Regions from separate parts of the Rhodococcus sp. AC861 genome, predicted to be linked through region 1. Evidence: predicted binding sites of a transcription regulator. Region 1 holds the regulator's gene; the other holds the start of a gene.

The links. The regulator HspR, encoded in region 1, represses chaperone genes until heat shock. The targets are predictions, from matches to a motif close to ANNTGAGTNNNNNNNACTCANNT.
Region 2: a site for HspR is predicted at 4,417-4,439, ahead of clpB (ATP-dependent chaperone ClpB). Genes of this name have one in related genera too.

Annotation. Positions count from the first base shown of each region.
Region 1 is NZ_CEEDMW010000001.1:618,151-630,511, forward strand. Features, by position in the region: gene dnaK (molecular chaperone DnaK) at 1-1,083, shown strand, start outside; gene grpE (nucleotide exchange factor GrpE) at 1,128-1,694, shown strand; gene dnaJ (molecular chaperone DnaJ) at 1,733-2,917, shown strand; gene AC0IX4_RS02960 (heat shock protein transcriptional repressor HspR) at 2,917-3,342, shown strand; gene AC0IX4_RS02965 (FAD-binding oxidoreductase) at 3,346-4,095, opposite strand; gene AC0IX4_RS02970 (alpha,alpha-trehalose-phosphate synthase (UDP-forming)) at 4,115-5,608, opposite strand; gene AC0IX4_RS02975 (hypothetical protein) at 5,681-5,854, opposite strand; gene AC0IX4_RS02980 (alpha/beta fold hydrolase) at 6,002-6,814, shown strand; gene AC0IX4_RS02985 (amino acid adenylation domain-containing protein) at 6,836-12,361, shown strand, end outside.
Region 2 is NZ_CEEDMW010000001.1:400,870-413,230, forward strand. Features, by position in the region: gene otsB (trehalose-phosphatase) at 1-2,165, opposite strand, end outside; gene AC0IX4_RS01910 (WhiB family transcriptional regulator) at 2,452-2,745, shown strand; gene AC0IX4_RS01915 (DUF2277 domain-containing protein) at 2,875-3,132, shown strand; gene AC0IX4_RS01920 (globin domain-containing protein) at 3,140-4,306, opposite strand; gene clpB (ATP-dependent chaperone ClpB) at 4,500-7,046, shown strand; gene AC0IX4_RS01930 (GTP-binding protein) at 7,048-8,220, opposite strand; gene AC0IX4_RS01935 (EAL domain-containing protein) at 8,243-10,030, opposite strand; gene AC0IX4_RS01940 (MFS transporter) at 10,077-11,681, opposite strand; gene AC0IX4_RS01945 (TetR/AcrR family transcriptional regulator) at 11,811-12,361, shown strand, end outside.

The DNA of each region.
Region 1 (12,361 bases):
CTGCCGTACATCACCGTGGACGGCGACAAGAACCCGCTGTTCCTCGACGAGCAGCTCAGCCGTTCCGAGTTCCAGAAGATCACCTCCGACCTGCTCGACCGCACTCGTGCGCCGTTCCAGGCCGTGGTCAAGGACTCGGGCATCGCGGTCAAGGACATCGACCACGTCGTGCTCGTCGGTGGCTCCACCCGTATGCCGGCAGTGTCCGAGCTGGTCAAGGAGCTCTCCGGTGGACGCGAGCCCAACAAGGGCGTCAACCCGGACGAGGTCGTGGCCGTCGGCGCCGCACTGCAGGCCGGTGTGCTCAAGGGTGAGGTCAAGGACGTTCTGCTCCTCGACGTCACGCCGCTGTCCCTCGGTATCGAGACCAAGGGTGGCGTGATGACCAAGCTCATCGAGCGCAACACCACCATCCCGACCAAGCGGTCCGAGACCTTCACCACGGCGGACGACAATCAGCCGTCGGTGCAGATCCAGGTCTTCCAGGGTGAGCGCGAGATCGCCTCGCACAACAAGCTTCTCGGCTCGTTCGAGCTGACGGAGCTGCCGCCCGCACCGCGCGGTGTTCCCCAGATCGAGGTCACGTTCGACATCGACGCCAACGGCATCGTGCACGTGACGGCGAAGGACAAGGGCACCGGCAAGGAGAACACGATCAAGATCCAGGAGGGCTCCGGCCTCTCCAAGGAGGAGATCGAGCGCATGGTCAAGGACGCCGAGGCTCACGCCGAGGAGGACAAGACCCGTCGCGAGGAGGCCGAGACCCGCAACCAGGCCGAGTCGCTCGTGTACCAGACGGAGAAGTTCGTCAAGGACAACGAGGACAAGGTTCCTGCGGAGACCAAGGAGAAGGTCGAGTCGGCCATCGCCGAGGCTCGCACCGCTCTGAACGGCACGGACATCGCCGCCATCAAGGCAGCGGTGGAGAAGCTGAGCACGGAGTCGCAGGCTCTGGGTCAGGCACTGTACGAGTCGGCAGCAGCCGACGGAGCAGGTGCCGACGGCGCCGCCCCGACCGACGGTAGCGACGATGTCGTCGACGCCGAGGTCGTGGACGAGCCGGTCGACACGGACAAGAAGTGAGTGCTGACGACACCGGGAACGGCGTTCCGGACGTGGATCCCGCCGTGGAGGAATCCCTCGCGGGTTCCGCCACGGCGCCCCAGCCCGGCGGAGATTCGGACCCGGTAGACGCAGAGTCCGGCGAGCCTGAGGTTCTCGAGGCCGAGAGCCCCGAGGCCGACGCCGCGCCGGAGAAGGACGAGAAGGCGGAGCTCACGGCCGACCTGCAACGTCTGAGTGCGGAGTTCGCCAATTATCGGCGACGCGTCGCACGGGACAAGCAGGTGGACATCGACAATGCCAAGGCGTCGGTGTTGGCCGAGTTGCTCGGTGTGCTCGACGATCTGGACCGGGCGCGTCAGCACGGTGACCTCGAGAAGGGGCCGCTGAAGTCGGTGGCGGACAAGCTCGAATCCGTCATCACCGCTCAGGGCGTCGTCGGTTTCGGCGCCGAGGGCGACGCGTTCGACCCCGCTCTGCACGAGGCTGTGCAGCACGAGGGTGATGGTTCGAATCCTGTGGTCGGCAGTGTCTTCCGCAGGGGTTACACGGCGCGCGACCGAGTGTTGCGCACCGCCATGGTTGCCGTCGTCGACGGATCAGGCGCCGATGCGGCGTCCGACCAGGCATAGTTCTCGGCAGTGAGTGACGTGGAAGGAGGAGGCAACCGGTGAGCCAACGGGAGTGGATCGAGAAGGACTTCTACAAGGAGCTGGGTGTCTCCTCCTCCGCGACGCAGGACGAGATCAAGAAGGCGTACCGCAAGCTCGCGCGCGACAACCATCCGGACTCCAATCCGGGGGATGCGAAGGCGGAGGAGCGCTTCAAGGCGGTCAGTGAGGCCAACGCGGTTCTCTCCGACACTGCGAAGCGCAAGGAGTACGACGAAGCTCGATCGCTGTTCGCCAGTGGTGGTTTCGGCCGGGGTGGGTTCTCGCCCGGCGGCGGAACCAACTTCGGTGGCGGCGGAACGTCCGGTGGTTTCGACGTGGGTGACCTCTTCGGAGGCGCCAACGGAGGAGCGGATCTGGGCGACCTCTTCGGAGGACTGTTCAACCGCGGCGGCGGCGGCCCCGGCCGCACGCAGGCATCGTCGTCGCGACCGCGTCGGGGCAGCGACCTCGCTGCGGAGGTGACGCTCGACTTCCGCGATGCGGCAGTGGGAACCTCTGTGCCCCTGTCGATCACGAGCCCATCGTCGTGCACCACGTGCCACGGCAGTGGAGCCAAGCCGGGCACCAGCCCGCGGGTCTGCCCGCGGTGCAACGGTGCCGGTGTGGTCAGCCGCAACCAGGGTGCGTTCGGCTTCAGCGAGCCGTGCGACGACTGCCGCGGTACCGGCTCGATCATCGACGATCCCTGCGCGGACTGCCGCGGCACGGGTGTGCAGAACCGCACCCGCTCGGTGACGGTGCGGGTGCCGGCCGGTGTGACCGACGGGCAGCGGGTGCGCGTCGCGGGTCGCGGCGAGGCGGGACTTCGCGGCGCTGCCGCGGGAGACCTGCTGGTCACGATCCACGTTCGGCCCGACGCGGTGTTCGGCCGCACGGCGGACGATCTGACGCTGACCGTCCCCGTCGCCTACAGCGAACTGGTGCTGGGAACGACGTTGTCCGTCCCGACCCTCGACGGCCGTGTGGGACTGAAGGTTCCGGCCGGCACGGTCGACGGGCGCACGTTCCGGGTCAAGGGGCGCGGCGTACCGAAGAAGACGGCGACGGGTGACCTGCTGGTCACCGTCAAGGTCGCGGTGCCGTCCGAGCTGGACGACGCTGCACGGGAGGCGTTGGAGACGTACGCCGCGGCGGAGAAGGCGAGCGGTTTCGATCCTCGATCCGGTTGGCCCGGTGCGTGATGGCCGGGGAGAAGGATCGTCCCACGGATCAGCAGCCGCGTGATGCGGGCGCCGACCCGGATGCACGGATCTTCGTCATCTCGGTCGCGGCCGAACTCGCCGGCATGCACGCCCAGACGCTGCGCACGTACGACCGCCTGGGGCTGGTGACACCGTTCCGTACGACGGGCGGAGGTCGCCGGTACTCGCCGCGCGATGTCGCGCTTCTGCGTGAGGTGCAACGACTCTCGCAGGACGAGGGTGTCAACCTCGCCGGCATCAAGCGCATCATCGAGCTGACCAACCAGGTGGAGGCGCTGCAGGCGCGGATCACCGAGATGGCGTCGGAACTCGCGCAGGTTCACGCCGGGTATCGACGCGATCTGGTCCCGGTGCGGAGCAACGCGCTGGTGGTCTGGAAGCCCAGAAACCCACGACAGCAATGACGGTCACCCGTGGCGGATGTTCACCACGGGTGTTCCTGTCGTTGTCAGAGCACGCAGCGTGAACGCGGACATGGCGGGGGACCCGCACACCAGGACCCGCTGCGACAGGTACGGCCCTCGTCGCGCGACCACTTCGCCGATGCGCCCCTGCAGATAGTCCCCTGCGGCGAAGCCGGTGTCGGGCGCCGTCTGCAGGCGACGGGTCTCGGCGGCATCGAAGTATTCGTCCCGGTACATCGGGTCCGTCATCTTCTCGACGACGGGAATCACGGTGAGCCAGTCCGCGGTTCGCGCCATCAGCGACAGCATGTCGGCGGCGTAGAGGTCACGGGGCGAGCGCCCCCCGACGTACAGGTTGACCCGGGGAGGTCGGGGCCGGCGAGCCAGATCGAGCAGCAGTGCCCGCATCGGCGCCAGACCCGTTCCGCCGGCGACCATGACGATGTCGTCGTCCGTGTCGTCCACCCGTAGATCACCTGCGGGGTCGTCGATCGTCCAGATGTCGCCTTCGCGCGTGTCGTTGACGATGACGCCGCTGACCCAGCCGGCCGGAATGGCCCGGATGTGGAACTCGTACTTGCCGTCTCGTGACGGGGGCAATGCGGGGGAGTAGCGCCGCGGCAGATGAGGCGACGACGGCACCGTCACGGCCACCGACTGCCCCGGTTCGAAATCCACGACGTCGCCGACGAGTCGCACCACCAGCAGATCGCGCCGAAGCCGATGGCATTGCACCACTTGGGCTTCGGCCACTAGCGCAAGTTCCCGTGCATCACATGTCCCGGTTGGTGATCATCTGGCTCGTGTCGTCCTCGCCGGTGCGGCCGAGTGCGGCGAGGAAGGATCGAGCCCACCGGTCCACGTCGTGGGCAAGGACCTGTCGACGCATCGCCCGGATGTTGCGTCGGCCCGCCTCGGCATCCTGCTCGATGGCGGCGATCATGGCGTCCTTGACGCTGTTCAGATCGTGCGGATTGCACTGGTAGGCCTGCCGCAATTCTGCCGCGGCGCCGGTGAACTCACTGAGGACCAGTGATCCGCCGAGGTCGCTGCGGCACGCCACGTACTCCTTGGCGACGAGGTTCATGCCGTCGCGGATCGGCGTGACCAGCATGACGTCGGCCGCCACGTAGTAGGCGATCAGTTCGTCGCGGGGGATGGGCCGGTGCATGTAGTGCACGACGGGGTGCCCGACGCGGCTGAACTCGCCGTTGATGCGCCCCACCATGCTCTCGATCTCGCCGCGCATCTGCTTGTAGCTCTCGACGCGCTCGCGGCTCGGTGTGGCCACCTGGATCATCACGACATCCTCGGGATCGACGCGCTCCTCGGCCAACAGTTCGAGGAACGCTTCGAGGCGTACGTCGATGCCCTTGGTGTAGTCGAGCCTGTCGACGCCGAGCATGATCGTCTTCGGATTGCCGAGCTCCTTGCGCATCTCCTTGGCGCGGTCCCGGACCGGCTTTCGACGCGACTTCTCGTCCAGGTCACCGGAATCGATGGAGATGGGGAACGCGCCGACCCGTACGGAGCGGAAGCCCACCTGCACGAGACCGAGCTTGGAGCGCACTCCGACGGTGCCGCGCGAGGTGGGTTGCCCGGCCAGGCGGCGGGAGAGGTACAGGAAGTTCTGGGCTCCACCCGGCAGGTGGAACCCGATGAGGTCCGCGCCCAGGAGGCCTTCGACGATCTCTGTGCGCCACGGCATCTGCATGAACAGCTCGACCGGGGGGAACGGGATGTGCAGGAAGAAGCCGATGGTCAGATCGGGCCGCAGCATCCGCAGCATCTTGGGAACTAGCTGGAGCTGATAGTCCTGGATCCACACCGTGGCGTTCTCCGCGGCGGCCTTCGACGTGGCTTCGGCGAACCGGCGATTGACCTCGACGTAGGCGTCCCACCAGGCCCGGTCGTAGACCGGACGCACGATGACGTCGTGGTAAAGCGGCCACAGGGTGGCGTTGGAGAAGCCTTCGTAATAGTCGGCGACCTCCTGGGCCGACAGCGGAACGGGAACCAGTTCCAGGCCGTCGTCTTCGAAGGGTTCGACGTCGACGTCCGGGACGCCCGGCCATCCCACCCATGCACCGTTGTTGCTGCGCAGGATGGGCTCCAGCGCGGTCACCAGACCGCCGGGGCTGCGCTTCCATCGACGGGACCCGTCGGGCGCGGTATCGAGGTCGACGGGCAACCTGTTGGCGACGACGACGAAATCCGAACCTGCACCGGTCACTGATGATCCTCTGTCTGGGCGAGACGCTGTCACTCGTGGGCGTACCCCGCTCGGAGATCGCCAACCTGATGACGATGCCGGCGGGGTGAACACCCGCCGGCGGACCTACTCGGTGAGTGCGGGGGGTGCGACGCCCAGCATGGAGAGCAGCATGCGACATTCGTCGGCGTCGGTCGCGTAGGCGGCGACGACGCGACGCGCCATGCGTGCGGTCTCCTCGGTGAGGGTTTCGATCTCTTCGTCGGCGATGTCTGTCGTCTCGGTGGTATCCGCGGCCATGTGCTTCTCCGTCGTGTTCGTGGTTCGGCTCGTCGGCGATCCCGGTCGGGCCGCACGTCAAGACTAGGAGAAGTGGCGCATCCCCTGCAAAGTCACGCCCGGTAGCGTCCACCGGAACACTGTCTGCATCACCGGAAGGACCCCGTCATGCCCATCGGCACCATCAACGGCATCCGCCTCAACTACACCGTGACGGGCAAGGGTCCGCTCGTCGTCATGGTGATGGGGACCGGCAGCCCGGGCCGCGTGTGGCAACTCCACCAGGTCCCAGCGCTGACGGCCGCGGGATACCGGGTCTGCACGTTCGACAATCGCGGTATCGCACCGACCGACGAGAGCGCGGGCGGCATGGTGATCGAGGATCTGGTCGCGGACACCGCGGCGCTCATCGAGTACCTGCGGTCCGACGCCTCGGAGAAAGCCGTCGTCGTCGGTACCTCGATGGGTGCGCGGGTGGCCCAGGAACTGGCATTGACCAGGCCCGACCTGGTCTCGAAGGCCATCTTCGCGGCCGGTCACGCCCGGCTCGACGCGTTCCAGAAGGTGCTCGGTGCCGGCGAGAGGGAACTGGCGGACAGCGGCGTGAAGCTCCCCGCGAAGTACGCCGCGGCGGTCACGGCCGCGCTGAACCTGTCCCCGGCATCGTTGTCCGACGACGCGAAGGCGCGCGACTGGCTGGACCTGTTCGAATTCTCGGTGCAGCCGCTCACTCCCGGCCAGCGCGCTCAGATTTCCCTCGACGAGACGTTCGACCGCCGCGAGGCGTACCGCGCGGTGACAGTTCCGTGCCTGTCGCTGGGGTTCGCGGACGACCGGATGATCCCGGCGTACCTGTCGCGGGAGGTCGCCGACCTGATTCCCGGAGCCCGGTACGTGGAGATCGCCGACGCCGGGCACTACGGCTATCTCGAGAAGCCCGACGAGGTCAATGCGGCCATCCTGTCTTTCCTGCAGGAGTAAGTCTTAGGTTAGCCTACGTTCATGCAACGGGTCACGGTCGGCGAAGCGCTGCCACGAATCTCCACGCTTCCGCTCACCACCGCGCAGGCCGAGGTCTGGACCGCGCAGCACTTCCTGGGTGAGCGCACCGACTTCGTGATCTCGCTGCAGGTCGAGATCACCGGCCCGCTGGACGTCGACCACGCACGCGAGGTGATCCGCTCGGTCATCGCCGAGGCGGACGCCGTCCACGTCCGCTTCGACTTCAGCGGCGAGCAGCCCGTCCAACACCGCGTGCACGACGACGAGTGGTCGGTAGCGCTCGTCGATCTGCGTTCGGCGGCCGATCCGATGGCCGAGGCGCAGGCGTGGATCGCCGCGGACATCGCGTCGGCGGACACGACCGGCGCGGGAGACCTGTTCGGAACCGCGTTGCTCCGGCTGGCCGACGACCACGTTCTCTGGCATCAGCGCTACCACCACGCCGTCGTCGACGGCTTCGGAATGTCGCTGATCTTCAACGAGGTCCGCGCGCGCTACGCCGATCCGAGTCGCCGGACAGCCCCCGGTGCGTGGGCCCTCGAACCGCTTGTCGACGCCGATGCCGAGTACCGCCGGTCGGATGCTTTCCGACGCGACCGCGAGTACTGGATCGGCCGGTTGGCCGATGCCCCCGAGCCGCCGTTGCTGCTGCCCGACGTCCCGGACACCGGCTCCGCCGTCACCGAACGTGTCTCGGCACCCTCCGGCCGCCTGGCGCCGCTGTACGCGTACGGCGAGGAGCACGACATCCGCCGCACCCGGCTGGCCCCCGCCGTGTGGGTGGCGTACCTGGCCGCCGTGACGGGCACCTACGACCTGATGGTGTCCCTGCCGTCGACTGCCCGTGTGGGCAGGCGTGCGCGGACGACGCCGTACATGGCGTCGACCATCCTTCCGTTGCGGTTGCAGCTGACCCCGGCGATGACCGTCGCGGACGTCGCCAGGGAACTCGAACGCGCGTCGATCGGCGCGGTGCGTCACGGCCGGTTCCGCGGTGAGGACATCGTGCGTGCACTGCGCGAGGACGATCCTCACCGTCTGGTTCACGGTCCGGGCATCAACGTCCTGATGGTGCAGCACGGCATCGACGTCGGCGGGTTCCCGGCGCACATGCGCAGCCTGGAGACCGGCCCGGTGCGCGATCTCGACGTCACGGTCACCGGTGGCCGCGACGACGAGTCGCTGGTCTTCGACCTGCGGTCACGGCCCGGTGCGCACGACGCGCTGATCGGGCATCGCGACCGGTTCGGCCTGGTTCTCGATCAGGTTCTGGCGCATCCCGACACGACGTTGTCGTCCCTGCAGCTCATATCGGCCGCGGACCGCACCCGTGTCGTGCACGAGTGGAACGACACGGCAGAGCCGTCGGTCTCGGTGTCCGTGCCCGAGCTGTTCGCCGCGCAGATCGCAGCCACTCCCGATGCGCTCGCCGTCGTGCTGGGCGAGAAGGAGCTGACGTACTCGAAGCTGGGCGCGAAGGTGAACCAGCTCGCGAACGCGCTCCTGGCCGCCGGTCTGGAACCCGAAGGCGTGGTTGCCATCTCGATGCCACGTTCCCTCGAGATGGTCGTCGGAGTGCTCGCCGCGATGGTGGCCGGCGGTGCCTTCGTTCCGCTCGACCCCGAGTGGCCGCAGGATCGCCGCGACCGTGTGCAGCGCGATTCCCGCACCGCGATCGTGCTCGGTGGATCCGACGAGTGGACGGTCGATCTGGACGACTGGCGATTCGACGAGTTCTCGACACACGCTCCCGCCCTGCGTATCGACGGGTCGCGATTGGCGTACGTCATCTTCACCTCCGGCAGTACCGGAACGCCGAAGGGCGCGATGATCCGCCACGAGGCCATCTGTGCGCGGATGACCTGGCAGCGCGATCGCGTGTTGGGCTTCGGGCCCGGTGACGCGTCGCTGTTCAAAGCTCCGCTGTCGTTCGACATCTCGGTGAACGAGATCCTGCTGCCGCTGCTGTCCGGCGGCACGCTCGTCGTCGCCGAGCCCGGCGGTGAACGCGACGGCCTCTACCTCCTCGACATCATCGCGCGGCGCCACGTCACGTTCGTCTACCTGGTGTCGTCGATGCTCGACGCGCTGCTCGCGCTGGACACCGACGGGTCGCTGTCGGGACTGCGGCACGTGTGGTGCGGCGGTGAGGTGTTGACACCGGAACTGTTCTCGCGCTTCCGATCCCAGCTGACGACGACGCTGTACCACGGGTACGGACCGGCCGAGGCGACCATCGGTGTGTCGCACGTGATCTACACCGGCGATGCGCCGCGCATCGCGACGTCCATCGGCAGACCCAACCCGAATACCCGGCTGTACGTGTTGGACTCGGCTCTGCGGCCGGTGCCCGTCGGAGTGGGCGGCGAGCTGTACGCCGGGGGATTCCTCCTCGGTCGCGGGTACGTCGGAGCGCCCGAGATGACCGCGTCGAAGTTCGTGGCGGACCCGTTCTCGGACGACGGCGCGCGCCTCTACCGCACCGGTGACCGCGCTCGCTGGACCGAGGACGGCACGCTGGACTTCCTCGGACGCGTCGACAATCAGGTGAAGATCCGCGGCATGCGCCTCGAACTCGAAGAGGTGGAGGCCGCGGTGGCGTCGTGCGCCGGTGTCCGCCGCGCCGTGGTCGATGTCCGTCGGACCGGAAGCGGCGCAGCATTTCTCGCCGGATACGTCATCGCTCCGGGCGTCGGCGTGGATGCTCTCCGTGCGCACTGTGCGCGGTTGCTCCCCGAATACATGGTGCCGTCCGCCTTCGTCGTCCTGGACGCGTTCCCCACCACGGCCAACGGCAAGGTGGATCGCCGAGCGCTCCCCGATCCGGAACAGGCCAGGGGAGAAGCAGTCGCGCCGCGCACCGAGCGTGAGCGGGTGCTGTGCGAGGCCATGGCTTCGGCGCTGGGCGTGGACAGCGTCGGCGTGACCGACGACTTCTTCGCCCTCGGCGGCGACAGCATCGTCGCCCTCACCGTCGTCGCGCAGGCGCGTGCACGGGGTCTGGCGATCGGCCCGCGTGAGGTGTTCACGCTCCGTACCGCCGAGGCCATCGCCGCCGCTGCCCCTGCCGACCTCGTCGTGGTGGACGACGATCCCACGGGCATCGTGGCGACGACTCCCATCGTCGCTCGTGTCCTCGACCAGGACGATCGCCTCGGCCGTTTCCATCAGACCGCTCGTATCCCCGTGCCGGCGCACATCGACGGCGATGTCGTCCGGGCGGCGGTGCGCCATGTCGTCGCGCACCACCCGGCGCTGCGGGCAGTGTGGCGCGACGGCGCCCTCACCGTCCCGGACACACACGAACCGGTGGAGATCTCGAACGACACGTCGACCGACGAGACCGTGGCTCGCCTGGCGCACGAGCGTCCCGGCGGCATGGTGGCGGCGTCGCTCGGCGACGACGTGCTCGTCCTGGCCGTGCATCATCTGGTCGTCGACGGTGTCTCGTGGCGCATCCTGCTCGGCGATCTGCTGGCGACGATGTCCGCGATGGTGGAGGGGCGCGAGGCGGCATTGCCTCCGGTGACGACGTCCGTCCGACGATGGGCCGACGTGCTCGAGAGTGCCGCTCGCGCGGGCCACTGGAATCACGAACTGCCCTGGTGGCGTGACGTTCTCGGAACCGTGAGCGGCACCGTCGGCACGCGGGAACTCGATCCTGCCGTCGACACCGACGGCACGATGGTGACCCATGTGGTCACGGCGTCCGAGGCCGACAGCAGTGCACTGCTGGGCGACGTCGCGGCGGCGTATCGCACCGGTCCGACCGAGGTGCTGCTCGCGGCACTGGGCGTCGCCCTCGCATCCTGGGACGGGTATTCGGCTCCGTCGATCGTGGTCGAGGTGGAAGGCCACGGCCGCGACGTCGACGCTCTCGGTGACCCGTCGCTCGACCTGTCCCGCACCGTCGGGTGGTTCACCACCGTGCGGCCCGTCGTGGTTCCGACCGGGGACCTGTCCGATGCCGATGTGCTGCTGCAGGTCCGGGACCATCTGCGCGCCGGCCCGGACTCGGGACTCGGCTACGGTGCGCTCCGCTACCTCACGCAAGACCTGGCGGCCGCGAATCCCCCACGGGTGCTGATCAACTACCTCGGCCGCGGCGGCGACAGCGGGGTGACGTTCACCGGTGGAGCGGACCCGGAGCGGCCCGCGTCGCACGCCCTGACGCTCGACGTGCTGGAGTCGAACGGCCGGGTGACGACGACAGTACGACGCGTTCCCGGCGTGGTCGACGAGTCGTTCGTCGACGCATGGTCGGCCGCCCTGTCTCGTCTCGCGGCGGCTGCCCCGTCGGCACGGCGCACAGCGAGCGATTTTCCTCTTGCAGCGCTGACGGACGACGACCTGTCGTCGCTCCCGAGCGACGTCGAGGACGTGCTGCCGCTGACACCCGTGCAGGAAGGCATCTACTTCCACAGCACGTTCGACGACACCGATCCCTATGTGGTGCAGCAAGTCCTGACCCTCAGCGGACCACTCGAGCCGGAACTGCTGCGGACCGCCCTGGAACGTGTCGTCGCACGCCACGCGTCCCTGCGCACCAGCTTCTGCCCGCTGCAGGACGGCCGTGTGGTGCAGGTGGTGCACTCCCGGGTGGACGTGCCGTTAAACGTCGAGACGGGCAGCGTCGACGACGTCCTCGCCGATCAGCGTCGCGCCGGACTTCCACTGACGTCCGCGCCGCTGGTGCGGTACGCGGTGGTGCGCCACGACGACACGTCGTGGTCGCTGGTGCAGTCGATCCACCACATCGTCGCGGACGGCTGGTCCATCCCGATCATGGTGCGCGAGATGCTCGCGTCGTACACGACAGGACCGCTGTCCGGCCTGCCCGTCACCCAGCCCGCCGCCTGGGTCCGCCACCTGGTCGGCCGCGACACGGAGGCGTCGACGCGAGTATGGCGCGAGGCGCTGGAGGGAGTGCAGGAGTCGGTTCCCGTGCCTGCTTTCGGCGCGTCCGGGACAGGAACCCGCACCGTCCGTGTGGAGCTGTCACAGGACGTCACCCGCACCATCGGAGACAGAACCCGCGACGCCGCAGTGACTCTGGGGTCGATGCTGCACTGCGCGTGGGGGCTGTCGCTCGCCCGCGTGACCGGGCGCCGCGATGTCGTCTTCGGATCGACAGTGTCGGGACGCTCGGCGCCGGTGCCCGGTATCGAGGGCATGGTGGGGTTGTTCATCGACACCATTCCGGCGCGCCTGCGTCTCCGGCCGGAGGACACCGTCGCGACCGCTGTGCAGCGGTGGCAGCAGGAGCAGGCCGACCTTCTCGATCACCATCACCTCGGGGTGCCGGCACTGCGCCGCGTCACGGGTGTCGATTCCCTGTTCGACTCGCTCGTGGTCGTCGAGAACTACCCTCTGGGCACCACCGCCGTCACCGACCCGACCGGGCAGATAGCGCTGACCGGCGTCCGTGTCGACGAGAACTCGCCGTACCCGCTGACCCTCATGGTGATTCCCGGTGATCGACTGACGCTGGAACTGAAGTACGACGCCGCCCTCGTCGCCGACTCG
Region 2 (12,361 bases), 220 kb from region 1:
TACGCAGCGGTGAAGGACTGCGCCTCCTCGCTCCATCCCTTGTCCAGCACCTGTCGACGGATGACGTCGCGTAGCGTGCTCCACCCGAGTTGGGCGTCGCGGCTGTAGGTATCGGCGAGCCTGATGGCGCGATCGACCGTCAACCAGCACATCACCTTGGAGTAGACGTGGTGGCGCGGATTGCCGCGGATCTCCCAGATGCCGTTGTCGGGTTCGGACCATCTCCGTTCGACGGCGTCGACCATGGCGCACACGAGGTCCCAGTCCTGATCGGTCAGGATCTCGGTGTGTTCGGTGATGCCGCTCGCGGTGCGCGAGTCGGCCAGCGTCGTGATCAGGTCCACGATCGGACCGAACACATCGAGCTGCACCTGCTGATTCGCCGCGTTGCCGACGCGCACCGGACGAGACCCCGCGTAGCCGGGGAGCGCGTCGATGACGGCCTCGGGCGGCAGCGACTGGCCCCACAGCGTGTAGAGCGGATGCAACCGCTCGGGTCCGGTGACCGTCTGCAGGACGTCGTGCACCCACAGCAGGTAGTTCTCGGCTTCGGATCGCGAGCCGAGCGACACCAGTGCCGATGCGGTCAGGGCGGCGTCGCGCAGCCAGCAGTAGCGGTAGTCCCAGTTGCGGACGCCACCGATCTCCTCGGGAAGCGACGTGGTGGCGGCGGCCATGATGGCGCCCGAGTCGGCGTGCACCAGACCGCGCAGCGTCAGTGCGGACCGCTTCATCAGGTCGGGCTTGAGCTGCGGCAGGGTGAGTCCGGCCGCCCAGTCGTGCCAGTACGACTCGGCCTGCGCGCGGCGCTCGGGCTCCGGAACTTCCGACGGTCCCAGATCCGATGTACCGCAACGCAGTTCGAGCACGACCGGTCCGCCCGACGGATCGATCTCGGCGCGGGCGGTTTCCTGCCCGTGCTCGGTGGTCACGGTCCAGGAGATACCGGGTGCGCGCAGCACCATCGGATCGTTGGTGCCGAACACTCGGAGGCCGCCGTCCTCGGCCTGGAGCCGCACGCGTGCCTGGCCGAACTCGGGGCGGGGAGCGAACGTGACCACTGCCTTCGCCTTGCCCGTGATTACGCGCGTGAAGTCGGTGCGGTCCCGCGGGACGTCGTGCGCGAGGTAGTCGTCGACCTGCAGGCTCGCCCACCGTGTCTGCACCGTCATGGTGCTGTCGAGGTACTGCTGACTGAGCGGCAGCGACGCACGCGCCGGTCCGACGGTGAAGTGGCCGGCCTCGTCGCCTCCGAGAAGGTGCGCGAACGCGGCTGCGGAATCGGGCTCCGGGTGACACAGCCAGGTCAGTCCGGCCTCCGGAGTCAACAGCGCGACCGATCGTGGGCTGGCGAGCATCGTCAGCCGCTCGATGCGGGGAGCGTCCGCACCCGACAGCCAACGGCGGCGCTCCTCGTAGAGGAAGGCGAGCGCGGCGGCGACCTCCTCGGTGCTCTCGACGCGGTACTTGGCCAGCGATTCGCCGTCACCGACCTTGACACCCACGTCGGGACCGTGGAGGCGTCGGAAAGCCTTCTCGTCGGTGACGTCGTCGCCGAAGAAGACCGCGGCGGACGCCCCGTCCTGATGGCGCAGGATGTCCAGTGCCTGGCCCTTGTCGGTGACGATCACGGCGAGCTCGATGACGGACTTGCCCTCGGTGACCTGCACGCCGTCCCAGGTGGCGGCGCCGGCGCGAACCTCGTCGAGCGCTCGCGCGCCCGCCTCCGGGTCGGCGTTGCGCACATGGAGGGCCGCGCTGGCGGGTTTGGTCTCGACCGAGATGTGCTCGGCGCGGGAGGCGATCGACCTCAGTTCGGAGACGACTCGTTCGAGAAGAGCCGTGGCCTCGCTACCGAGTTCGGTGACGAAGCCGGCGTCGAACTCGGAGCCGTGGCTTCCGACGAGCTGCACCTCGACGGGCAGGCGGGAGAGGATCGCCAGATCCCGCAGTGCGCGCCCGGAGATGACCGCTGCCTGTGTGCCGTCCAGGCCGGCGAGTGCACGCAGCGCTCGAACCGACTCCGGGAGCGGGAACGCCTTCTGCGGGTCCGACACGAACGGCGCCATGGTGCCGTCGTAGTCCGACGCGACCAGCAGTCTCGGGACCCGCGCGACACCGACGAGTGCGCGGCGGAGATCGAGTGGGAGGTCCACTGCACTCACAGCGCACACCCGTGACGGCGGCGACCTGTACGGCAGCGAGCGGGACGACAACCAGGGCTTCTCACGAGGTCAAACTTAAGGGAGAGCGGGCCGTCGCGCCGCATCGGGGATCGAGGCTCAGCAGTTGTGCACCCGGCGATGTCGGCGGGTTCGGCGATTATCTGTAACTCGTCGATACGTCCTGGAGGTGTCTCCCGAATATGCGGCATTAACTTTTTGGACGATTGTTCGTAATGTAATACTGACAGCGTGACGTCGCATACGAGGCGAACTAACGAGGAGCGTCATGTCCAAGCCTGTCGAGTTACCCGAACCTATAGCCACGACCTGGGAGTGGCAACTGCACGGACTGTGCCGCGGGATGGATTCCGCAGTGTTCTTCCATCCGGAAGGTGAACGGGGACATAAGAGAACGGCCCGTGAGGAGCAGGCGAAGCGCGTCTGCCAACAATGCCCGGTGATGCAGCGGTGCCGCGAGTACGCGGTGGCCGCGGGGGAACCGTACGGCGTCTGGGGCGGATTGTCGGCTCCCGAGCGTTCGCTGATCGAAGGACTCCAGGATGTCCGCGCAATCGGTTGAACGAATGAATTCACGGTGATCGAAAACGGCGTAAAGCTTGGAATGTCAGAATATTCGAGCTAAACACCTGTACGTCGTAAACCCGATGGTCGTTGTCCGGGTCTGGCTGCAGGTCTACGCTCGCCTGGCATGTGCAGAAACATCACCGAGCTGCGCGGCCTCGAGCCCGCGGCGACGGACGAGGAGATCGAAGCGGCTGCCCGGCAGTTCGTGCGCAAGGTCAGCGGGCTGCGGACCGTCTCGGATGCCAACCGTGCCGCGTTCGAGTCGGCGGTCGCCGAGGTGACGGAGACGACGACCCGACTGTTGGGTGTCCTGCCGCCCCGGAAGCAACCGCCACAGACAGTGCCGCCGCTACGGCGACTGGCGCACGCGTATCCGCACTGACCCGGGTTCAGCCCAGGGGATCGTGCTGGACGTTCTGCATCGGGGTTCCCACCCGACGCAGCGCGTACAGCGTCGTGCGGACCATCGACGGTGACCCGCACACCTGGATCTGCCGGTCCGCCCACGATCCGAACCGTGTGACCACCTGACCGAGCTTGCCCACCATCGTGTGGTTGAGGCCGGGCGGGAACTCCCGCGCCGGGCCGGGACGCCACCACGGCTCTTCCGGGTGCTCGACAACGGGGACGACGGTGAGCCACGGGTTGGTCCGGGCCAGATCCCACAGGGTGTCCAGGTCGTAGAGGTCGCTCGGATACTCGCCGCCGACGAACAGGTGGACCCGCGGAGTGTGACTGCGCATCGCCATCGCCATGAGCTGGGCACGCAGCGGCGCGATCCCGGTTCCCCCGGCGACCATCAGCACGTCCGGGCTGCCGGGCGCGGTGTCCAGGCTGAGACCGCCCAGGGGTGGGCCGAGCAACCATCGGTCGCCGACCACCGTCTCGGACACGATGGCGGGACTGACCCACCCGGCGGAGACCCGGCGGACGTGGAACTCGATGCCGCGGTAGTCGTTCGGCGCAATCGCGGGGGACAGGTATCGCCACATGCGCGGCCGCTGCGGGATCTGGACGCTGAGGTACTGGCCGGCCTCGAACGGGATGTCGTCGTCGGTCTGCAACCGGACGACGGCGAGATCCTCGAGAAGCCGGTGATGCTCGACGACGGTGGCTCCCCAGTAGGGCGGCAGGTCCTCGGTGTCCGCGCCCACGGCCATCGAATTGCAGATGATCGACACGACGCGAGCCCACGCATCGTCCGTGTCCGACGTCCACGTCGACTCGTCACCCGAGATGCGGAACGCCTCGACCAGCGCGTTCCGTGCGGCCAGGAAGTGCGCTCCGGTGAGTCCGTGCTTGCGGTGGTCGCGACCCAGCTGGTGCAGGAACGGCAGGAACTCGCTGTCGTCGAGGTGTGTGACCACGTAGTCGACGGCACGGACGAGGCGGTGCCTCTGCTGGTCCATCGCCGCCGGGAAGTAGCCGCGGAAGTCGGGATGTTCGGCGAAGAGGCGCGCGTAGAAGGCCTTGGCGACGGACTCGGCGCCGTCGTCCGCCTTCAGCGCGGCAGCTACTCCGGCACGCACGTGCGCGAGGGCCTGTGCGTCGAGCAATGGGCACCTTCATCGTGTTCGAGTGACGGGTGGGGTTCATCCTCGAGACTACTGGTCCTCACCGACGTGCGGCGAGCCTCCCGCTGTCCTGCGTGTTGGACCGTCAACTAACTTGAGCGGAATAGACTCAAGTCCGGTATGGTTGATCGCGGCGACGCCAGGTTCGACATGCTTGACAGAAGGAAGGTGACCGGTGGACTCGTTCACACCCACAACGAAGACCCAGGCAGCGCTCACCGCTGCACTGCAATCAGCATCGGCAGCGGGAAACCCGGACATCCGGCCGGCTCATCTGCTCGTCGCTCTGCTCGACCAGACCGACGGCATCGCAGGTCCCCTCCTGAAAGCTGTCGGCGTCGATCCCGCCGTCGTGCGCAAGGACGCTCAGTCCCTGGTCGACCGCATGCCGTCGGCGACCGGGTCGACCACGCAACCCCAACTGGGGCGCGAGGCTCTGGCCGCCATCACCGCGGCCCAGCATCTGGCCACCGAACTCGACGACGAGTACGTCTCCACCGAACACATGGTGGTCGGACTCGCGACGGGTGACTCCGACGTCGCTCGCATCCTGCAGGGCCACGGCGCGACGTCCGCAGCACTGCGCGACGCATTCACCACGGTCCGCGGCAGTGCGCGTGTGACCAGTCCCGATCCGGAGGGCACCTACCAGGCTCTCGAGAAGTATTCGACCGATCTGACCGACGCCGCGCGCAGCGGCAAGCTGGACCCGGTCATCGGGCGCGACACCGAGATCCGTCGCGTCGTGCAGGTCCTGTCCCGTCGCACCAAGAACAACCCGGTATTGATCGGTGAACCCGGTGTCGGCAAGACCGCCATCGTCGAAGGCCTCGCCCAGCGCATCATCGCCGGCGACGTGCCGGAGAGTCTGCGCGGCAAGACCGTCGTGTCCCTCGACCTCGGATCGATGGTCGCCGGCGCGAAGTATCGCGGTGAATTCGAGGAGCGACTCAAGGCCGTCCTGGACGACATCAAGAACTCGGCCGGACAGGTCATCACGTTCATCGACGAGCTGCACACCATCGTCGGCGCCGGCGCGACCGGTGAATCCGCGATGGATGCGGGCAACATGATCAAGCCGATGCTCGCCCGCGGTGAGCTGCGGCTCGTCGGTGCGACCACTCTCGACGAGTACCGGAAGTACATCGAGAAGGACGCGGCCCTCGAGCGCCGGTTCCAGCAGGTGATGGTCGGGGAGCCGTCCGTCGACGACGCCGTCGGCATCCTCCGCGGACTCAAGGAGCGGTACGAGGTGCACCACGGTGTGCGCATCACCGACTCCGCGTTGGTCGCCGCGGCGACGTTGTCCGACCGCTACATCACGTCGAGGTTCCTGCCAGACAAGGCGATCGACCTCGTGGACGAGGCCGCGTCGCGTCTGCGCATGGAGATCGATTCGCGGCCTGTCGAGATCGACGAGATCGAACGCGTCGTGCGTCGGCTCGAGATCGAGGAGATGGCGCTGGCCAAGGAGACCGACGACGCGTCGAAGGCTCGCCTCGAGAAGCTGCGCGGAGAACTGGCCGACAGCAAGGAGAAGCTCGCCGAGCTCAGCACGCGGTGGCAGAACGAGAAGAACGCCATCGATTCCGTCCGAGATCTCAAGGAGCAGTTGGAGTCTCTGCGCGGAGAGTCCGAGCGCGCCGAGCGCGACGGTGATCTGGGCAAGGCCGCCGAACTGCGATACGGACGCATCCCGTCGCTCGAGAAGGAGCTCGCGGAGAAGACCGCGGCCACCGTCCCGCAAGGCGACGTGATGCTCAAGGAGGAGGTCGGGCCGGACGACGTCGCCGACGTCGTCGCCGCATGGACCGGCATCCCCGCCGGGCGCATGCTCGAAGGCGAGACCGCCAAGCTCCTGCGCATGGAGGACGAGCTGGGCAAGCGCGTGGTCGGCCAGGCCGACGCCGTGCAGGCAGTGTCCGATGCGGTCCGCCGGGCTCGTGCCGGCGTCTCCGACCCCAACCGTCCGACCGGATCGTTCCTCTTCCTGGGCCCGACGGGTGTGGGCAAGACGGAACTCGCGAAGACGTTGGCGGACTTCCTGTTCGACGACGAGCGCGCGATGATCCGCATCGACATGAGCGAGTACAGCGAGAAGCACTCGGTGGCCCGTCTGGTCGGTGCTCCTCCGGGATACGTCGGGTACGAGGCCGGTGGCCAGCTGACCGAAGCGGTGCGGCGTCGCCCCTACACGGTGGTGCTGTTCGACGAGGTCGAGAAGGCTCACCCGGACGTCTTCGACATCCTGCTCGCCGTCCTCGACGAAGGCCGTCTGACCGACGGTCAGGGTCGGACCGTCGACTTCCGCAACACGATCCTGATCCTCACCTCGAACCTCGGTGCGGGTGGCGACAGGGAGCACGTGATGGCGGCGGTGCGCAGCGCGTTCAAGCCCGAATTCGTCAACAGGCTCGACGATGTCGTGGTCTTCGACCCGCTGAGCGAGGAGCAGTTGGAGTCGATCGTCGACATCCAGCTCGAACAGCTGCAGCGTCGGTTGTCGACACGCAGGCTCACACTCGACGTCACCCCGTCCGCTCGGTTCTGGCTGGCCGTCCGCGGATACGACGCGCAGTACGGCGCACGTCCGTTGCGTCGATTGATCCAGCAGGCGATCGGCGATCAGCTGGCCAAGCTGTTGCTCGCCGGCACGATCGTCGACGGCGACACCGTCGTGGTGGGTGTCTCCGAGGGCGGAGATGCGCTCGAACTGAGCTGATCTACAGCGCGTGAGCGTGCATATCGACAGTCCACGTGGGCAGCGGGTCCGGATAGCCTCTCCAGGCGTCCGGGCCCGCTGCTATTTCGTCGTCCGTCAGAACTGCCGCGCGGAGAATCGACTCGACGTCCGTGTCCTGCAACCGGATACCGATGACGACGATCTCCTGGCCCGCCGGCACGTCGATCTCGCTCCACGGCTGTGCGCCGTCGATCGTCAGGGCCGGTCCCGCCTGTGACCACACCGCCGCTCGGTCCGGCCTGCTCGCGATCCAGCAGAAACCCTTGCTGCGCAACACACCCTGTAGTCCGTCGAGTGCGGACGCGAGCCGGGTCGGATGGAAGGGACGATCGGAAACGAAGACGGTGCTCGAGATCCCGAACTCCTGCGTCTCCGGAAGGTGGGTGCCGGCGATCTCGTCGTCCCAGCCCGGTGCGTGCAGGGCTGCCTCCGGGTCGTAGAGGCCCGTGTTCAGCACGCGCAGGGGGTCCACCGCTCCACGCGTCGTCACGACGACGTCGGCACGCGGATTCAGTCGTCGCACAGCAGCTTCGGTGGCACCCGCCAGCGCCTCGGAGACGAGGTCGGTTTTCGTCAACAGAACGATGTCCGCGAACTCGACCTGGTCGACCAGCAGATCCGAGATCGATCGTTCGTCACCGTCGGCCACGTCGAGGTCGCGAGTGTCGAGGGTGTCGCCTCGGGAGATCTCGGCCAGGAAGGTCGACGTGTCGACGACGGTCACCATGGTGTCCAACCTGGCCAGCGTGCCGAGGCTGACGGGGGAGTCGCCGTCGGCACCGTCGAAAGTCCAGTCGAACGATGCGGCGACGGGCATGGGTTCGGATACTCCCGTCGATTCGATCAGCAGATAGTCGATGTCACCTGCCGATGCCAACTCGCCGACAGCCTCGATCAGGTCCTCTCTGAGCGTGCAGCAGATGCAGCCGTTGGTGAGTTCGACGAGACGTTCCTCCGTGCGGTGAACGCTGGTCGTACCGGTGACGGAACCGTCGAGAAGTCGCGCGTCGATGTTGATCTCACTCATGTCGTTGACGATCACCGCGACTCGTAGACCGTCGCGGTTCGCCAGGATGTGCTCCATCACGGTCGTCTTCCCCGCACCGAGGAATCCGGACAGGACGGTGACGGGCAGCAGGGATCGTGAGGTCATGCCTTAATGATAATCGTTGTCATCAACGGCGGATGGGCGGGGTGGTCGTCCTCAGCGCCGATGCCGCGGGCAGCGGCCTGCCCAGCAGATATCCCTGCACCATGTCCGCGCCCACCTCACGGGCCGTCGCCAGTTCCTCGGGAGTCTCCACGCCCTCGAAGATGCAGATCGCGCCGATCTCACGGCTGAAGGTCGAGACGGAGATCGCCGCCGCCCGGCGCATCGGGTCGGAATCGATCCCGCGCACGATCGAGGCGTCGAGCTTGACCACGTCCGGACGCAGCTCGACCAGCTGCCGGAGCCCCGAATATCCCGATCCGACGTCGTCGACGGAGATGAGAACCCCTGCGCGTCTGAGCATGTCGACCGCGACGCCCATGCCGTCGTAGTCCTCGATGCGGTCACGCTCGGTGACCTCGACGACCCACTGTCGGCGGACCATGTGGTCGACGAGACTGCCGGCGAGGTCGGTGGACAGAATCGTGTCGGCGGATGCATTGACCGCGACGAACGCCCCGTCGGGCAAGGGTGCCGACGCCGTGATGGCGGCGTCGATGGCGCAGACCTCGAGCTCGACCCGCAGTCCGACGGTGTTCGCGTCGATGAACCACGTCTGCGGAGATCCGTGCCCGTCGGGGAAGCGGGACAACGCCTCGTATCCGACGACGTCGCCGGTGCCGGCGGTACAGACCGGCTGGAACACGATGTCCGGCCCGCCGTCGGCGATCAGCGCCGAGATGCGGTCGTGGATGGACTGATCGGCGGTCGAACCCTGCAGCCGCGCCGCATGACGCCGATGCATCGTGGCTTCCGCTCGGGTCATCAGACGGTGCAAGGTCGACCCGGCGTCCGCGTGTGGATCCACGGCTTCGGTGATCGATCCCGTCGTCAGGGTGACCGGTGCGCTGCGCAACGTCGTCGATTCGAGCGCGACGCCGAGTGCTCGGCTCTCCTCGCGGCCCGACTCCTCGCTCCGTGCGCGATGTACGCACAGGAACTCGGACGTGGACAGCCGGGCCAGAAGTGCCTCGGTCGGCGACGCATCGACGAGTCGCTCGGCGATCTCCACGAGCACCTCGACGGAACTGTCGCGGCCGAAACGCTGATCGACGTCGGCGAAATCCGCGACATCTACGACGGTGGCGGCCATCGTCCACGGTCCGTGCGAGCCCTGGGCGCTCTGCGACATCGACGACATCCGGTTGTAGAGACCGCGTCGGGTCAGCAGGCCCGTCAGCGGATCGCGTTGCGCCGCATCGACCTGTCGCCGGAGGAAGGCGACATACATGCGGATGGCGAACGGCGTCGCGAACATGCTGCCCAGGGCCAGGGTGCGCGAGAGCGTCACCCACACCTCCGTGCCGTCCCGCAGGGACAGAACCGTCAACACTCCCAGGACGCACAAGGAGTACGCCACGTGCAGGACCAAGGTCCTGGTGCCGGTGAACGCCGCCGCGAACAAGGACACCAGGACCAGGACGGCGATGGACGGCATCGACAGGAAGGCCGACTGGAACATCGCCATGACGGCGACGACTCCGATGTCCGCGTAGATCACGTACGCCGTCTCGAAGTGCGGCAGACGTTTCTCGGTGAGCCAACCCAGCGCCACCGGGATGGTGGTGAGCGAGAAGATCAGGATGAGTATCGCGCCGCCGGGGCGTAAGAACTGCGACGGCATGAGAACCAGTCCGCACACCCCGACGATCAACGTGCTGACGGCGATGACCGCTCGTGAGCGCTCCGCCGGCCTGGGTGTCAGCGCGAGGAAGGACAGCGCGGGATCGGGGCTGATCCGCTGTGATCTCACGAGGCTCGTTTCCGCGGTCGGCACTGTCGACGGGTCGAGCCAGACCTTACCGCCGGGATACCCGCGCTGCGGCCAGAACCGAGTCGGCGGCGGGCTTCCACGGCATGAAGATCGCCACTGCCACAGCGCACGCCAGGCACGCGGACACCGTGACGTACGACGCGAACTGGAATCCTTCGAGGCTCGCGGACTTCATCGCAAGTATCAGATCGGCCTTCTGCTGCTCGAACAGCGACGGTGTGGGCCGTTTCGCCATCTCGATCACGGCGATGACGGTTTCCCGAGCAAAACCCTTCTCGCCGTCCGTCATCAGCGTCGACGGCACCGCGTCGACCAAGGGAGAGACACGGGACGTGTAGATCGACGCCACGATCGAACCGAGAACCGCCACGCCGAGGGTGCCGCCGATCTCGCGCGTCGTGTCGTTGACGGCCGATCCTGCTCCCGCACCGTCGAGGTCGACGGCCGACATGATCGAATCCGTCGCCGGTCCTTGGACTATCGCGAGTCCGAGACCCATCAGCACCATCGAGAGCAGCACGGGACCGAAGTACGGGGTGTCCACCGTCGTCTGTCCGGCGATGAACATTCCGGCGCTGACGATCATCAGTCCGACGACGATGACGGCGGTCGTTCCGATGCGCTGGGCGATGAGAGTCGCCACGGGGGCACCGACGGCGACGGCCACGGCGAACGGGAGCGAGTGCAGACCGAATTCGAGCGGCGAGTATTCGCGGACGCCCTGGAAGTACTGCGTGATCATGAACAGGAACCCGAACATCGAGAAGTATCCGACGGCGATGGACAAGGCCGGGAGCGAGAAGCGTCTGTTCGAGAACAGCGACAGATCGAGAACAGGAGCGTCGGTTCGCTTCTCCCAGAGGATGAATCCGGCGATCGCGACGGCCGACAGCAGGTATCCCGCGAGGGAGTAGGCCGAGAGCCACCCGCGGTGCGGTGCTTCGATGATGGTCCACACCAGGGCGGTGATGGCGACGAGAGACGAGATCAGCCCGATGGTGTCGAATCGTCCGACATGTTCGGCGCGTGATTCCGGGATGAACGCACGTGCGGCGGCGGCCACCAGAAGCGCGACGGGGACGTTGATCCAGAACACCGAGTGCCACGAGAAGTGCTCCAGCAGATAGCCTCCCGCTGTCGGGCCGATGGCGATGGCGAAGCCGGCCATCGCGGTCCAGGCGGCGATGGCAAGGGCCTTCTCACGAGGATCGGTGAAGATCGTGATGATCATGGCCAACGTCGCAGGGAAAACGGCAGCGGCGAACACGCCCATGACGGCCCGTGCTGCGACGACCTGTCCGAGGTCGGACGAGAGCGCGCCGACGATGGACAGTGCGGCGACACCCAGCAGGCCGATGATCATGACGCGGCGACGGCCGTAGCGGTCCCCGAGGTGACCGAGTGCGAGGAGGAAGCCGGCGAAGGTCAGCGTGTACGCGTCGACCACCCACTGCAGTCCGCTCATCGATGTCTGCAGTTGCACGCCGATCGACGGCAGCGCGACGTTGACGATGGTGTTGTCGAGCACGACGAGAAGTTCTGCCGCGCAGATGACGAGGAGTGCCACGGCGCGACCTCGTCCCGACAGTCCCAGTCGTACGGGTTCGAGTGATGCGTGATGACGTGCCATGGGCCCTCGCTCCGAGTAGAGTTATGCGAACTGGCATAGAAGTGGAACGAAAGCTAGCTGTGTCGGGAAGTAACGGTCAACGACATGTGACGGCACGCACAGAACAGTGATCGAGGGGTCCTACACCACATGGCACGGACGTCGACGCGGCAGAAGATGATCAACAGCGCGGTGGAACTGCTCCGTGAGAGGGGCGCATCGGTGACGGTGGACGCGGTGCTCGAACGGAGCGGAGCGCCCAGAGGCTCTGTCTACCATCACTTTCCCGGCGGACGCGCCCAGATTCTCACCGAGGCGCTGGACGCGGCGGGCTCCGTGATCACCGGGTTCATCGAGTACTCCGCCGTGGACGGTCCGGTCGTGGCGCTGCACCGATTCGCTGACTTCTGGAAGACCACACTGGTGGACAGCGACTACATCGCCGGGTGCCCGGTAGCTGGAGCGACCCTCGGCGGCGGTGACGACAGCGACGCGATGCGCACAGGATCCGCCGCGATATTCGGCCGGTGGATCGACGCCATGACGGCAGCCCTCGAACGCGAGGGCGTCGACTCCGACAGGGCCCGAAGGCTGGCATCGATGTCCATCTCGGCCTTCGAGGGCGCCATCCTGCTGGCCAGGACCATGCGGAGCGTCGAACCGATCGACGATGTCGTCGACGAACTGAACCTGATGCTCGA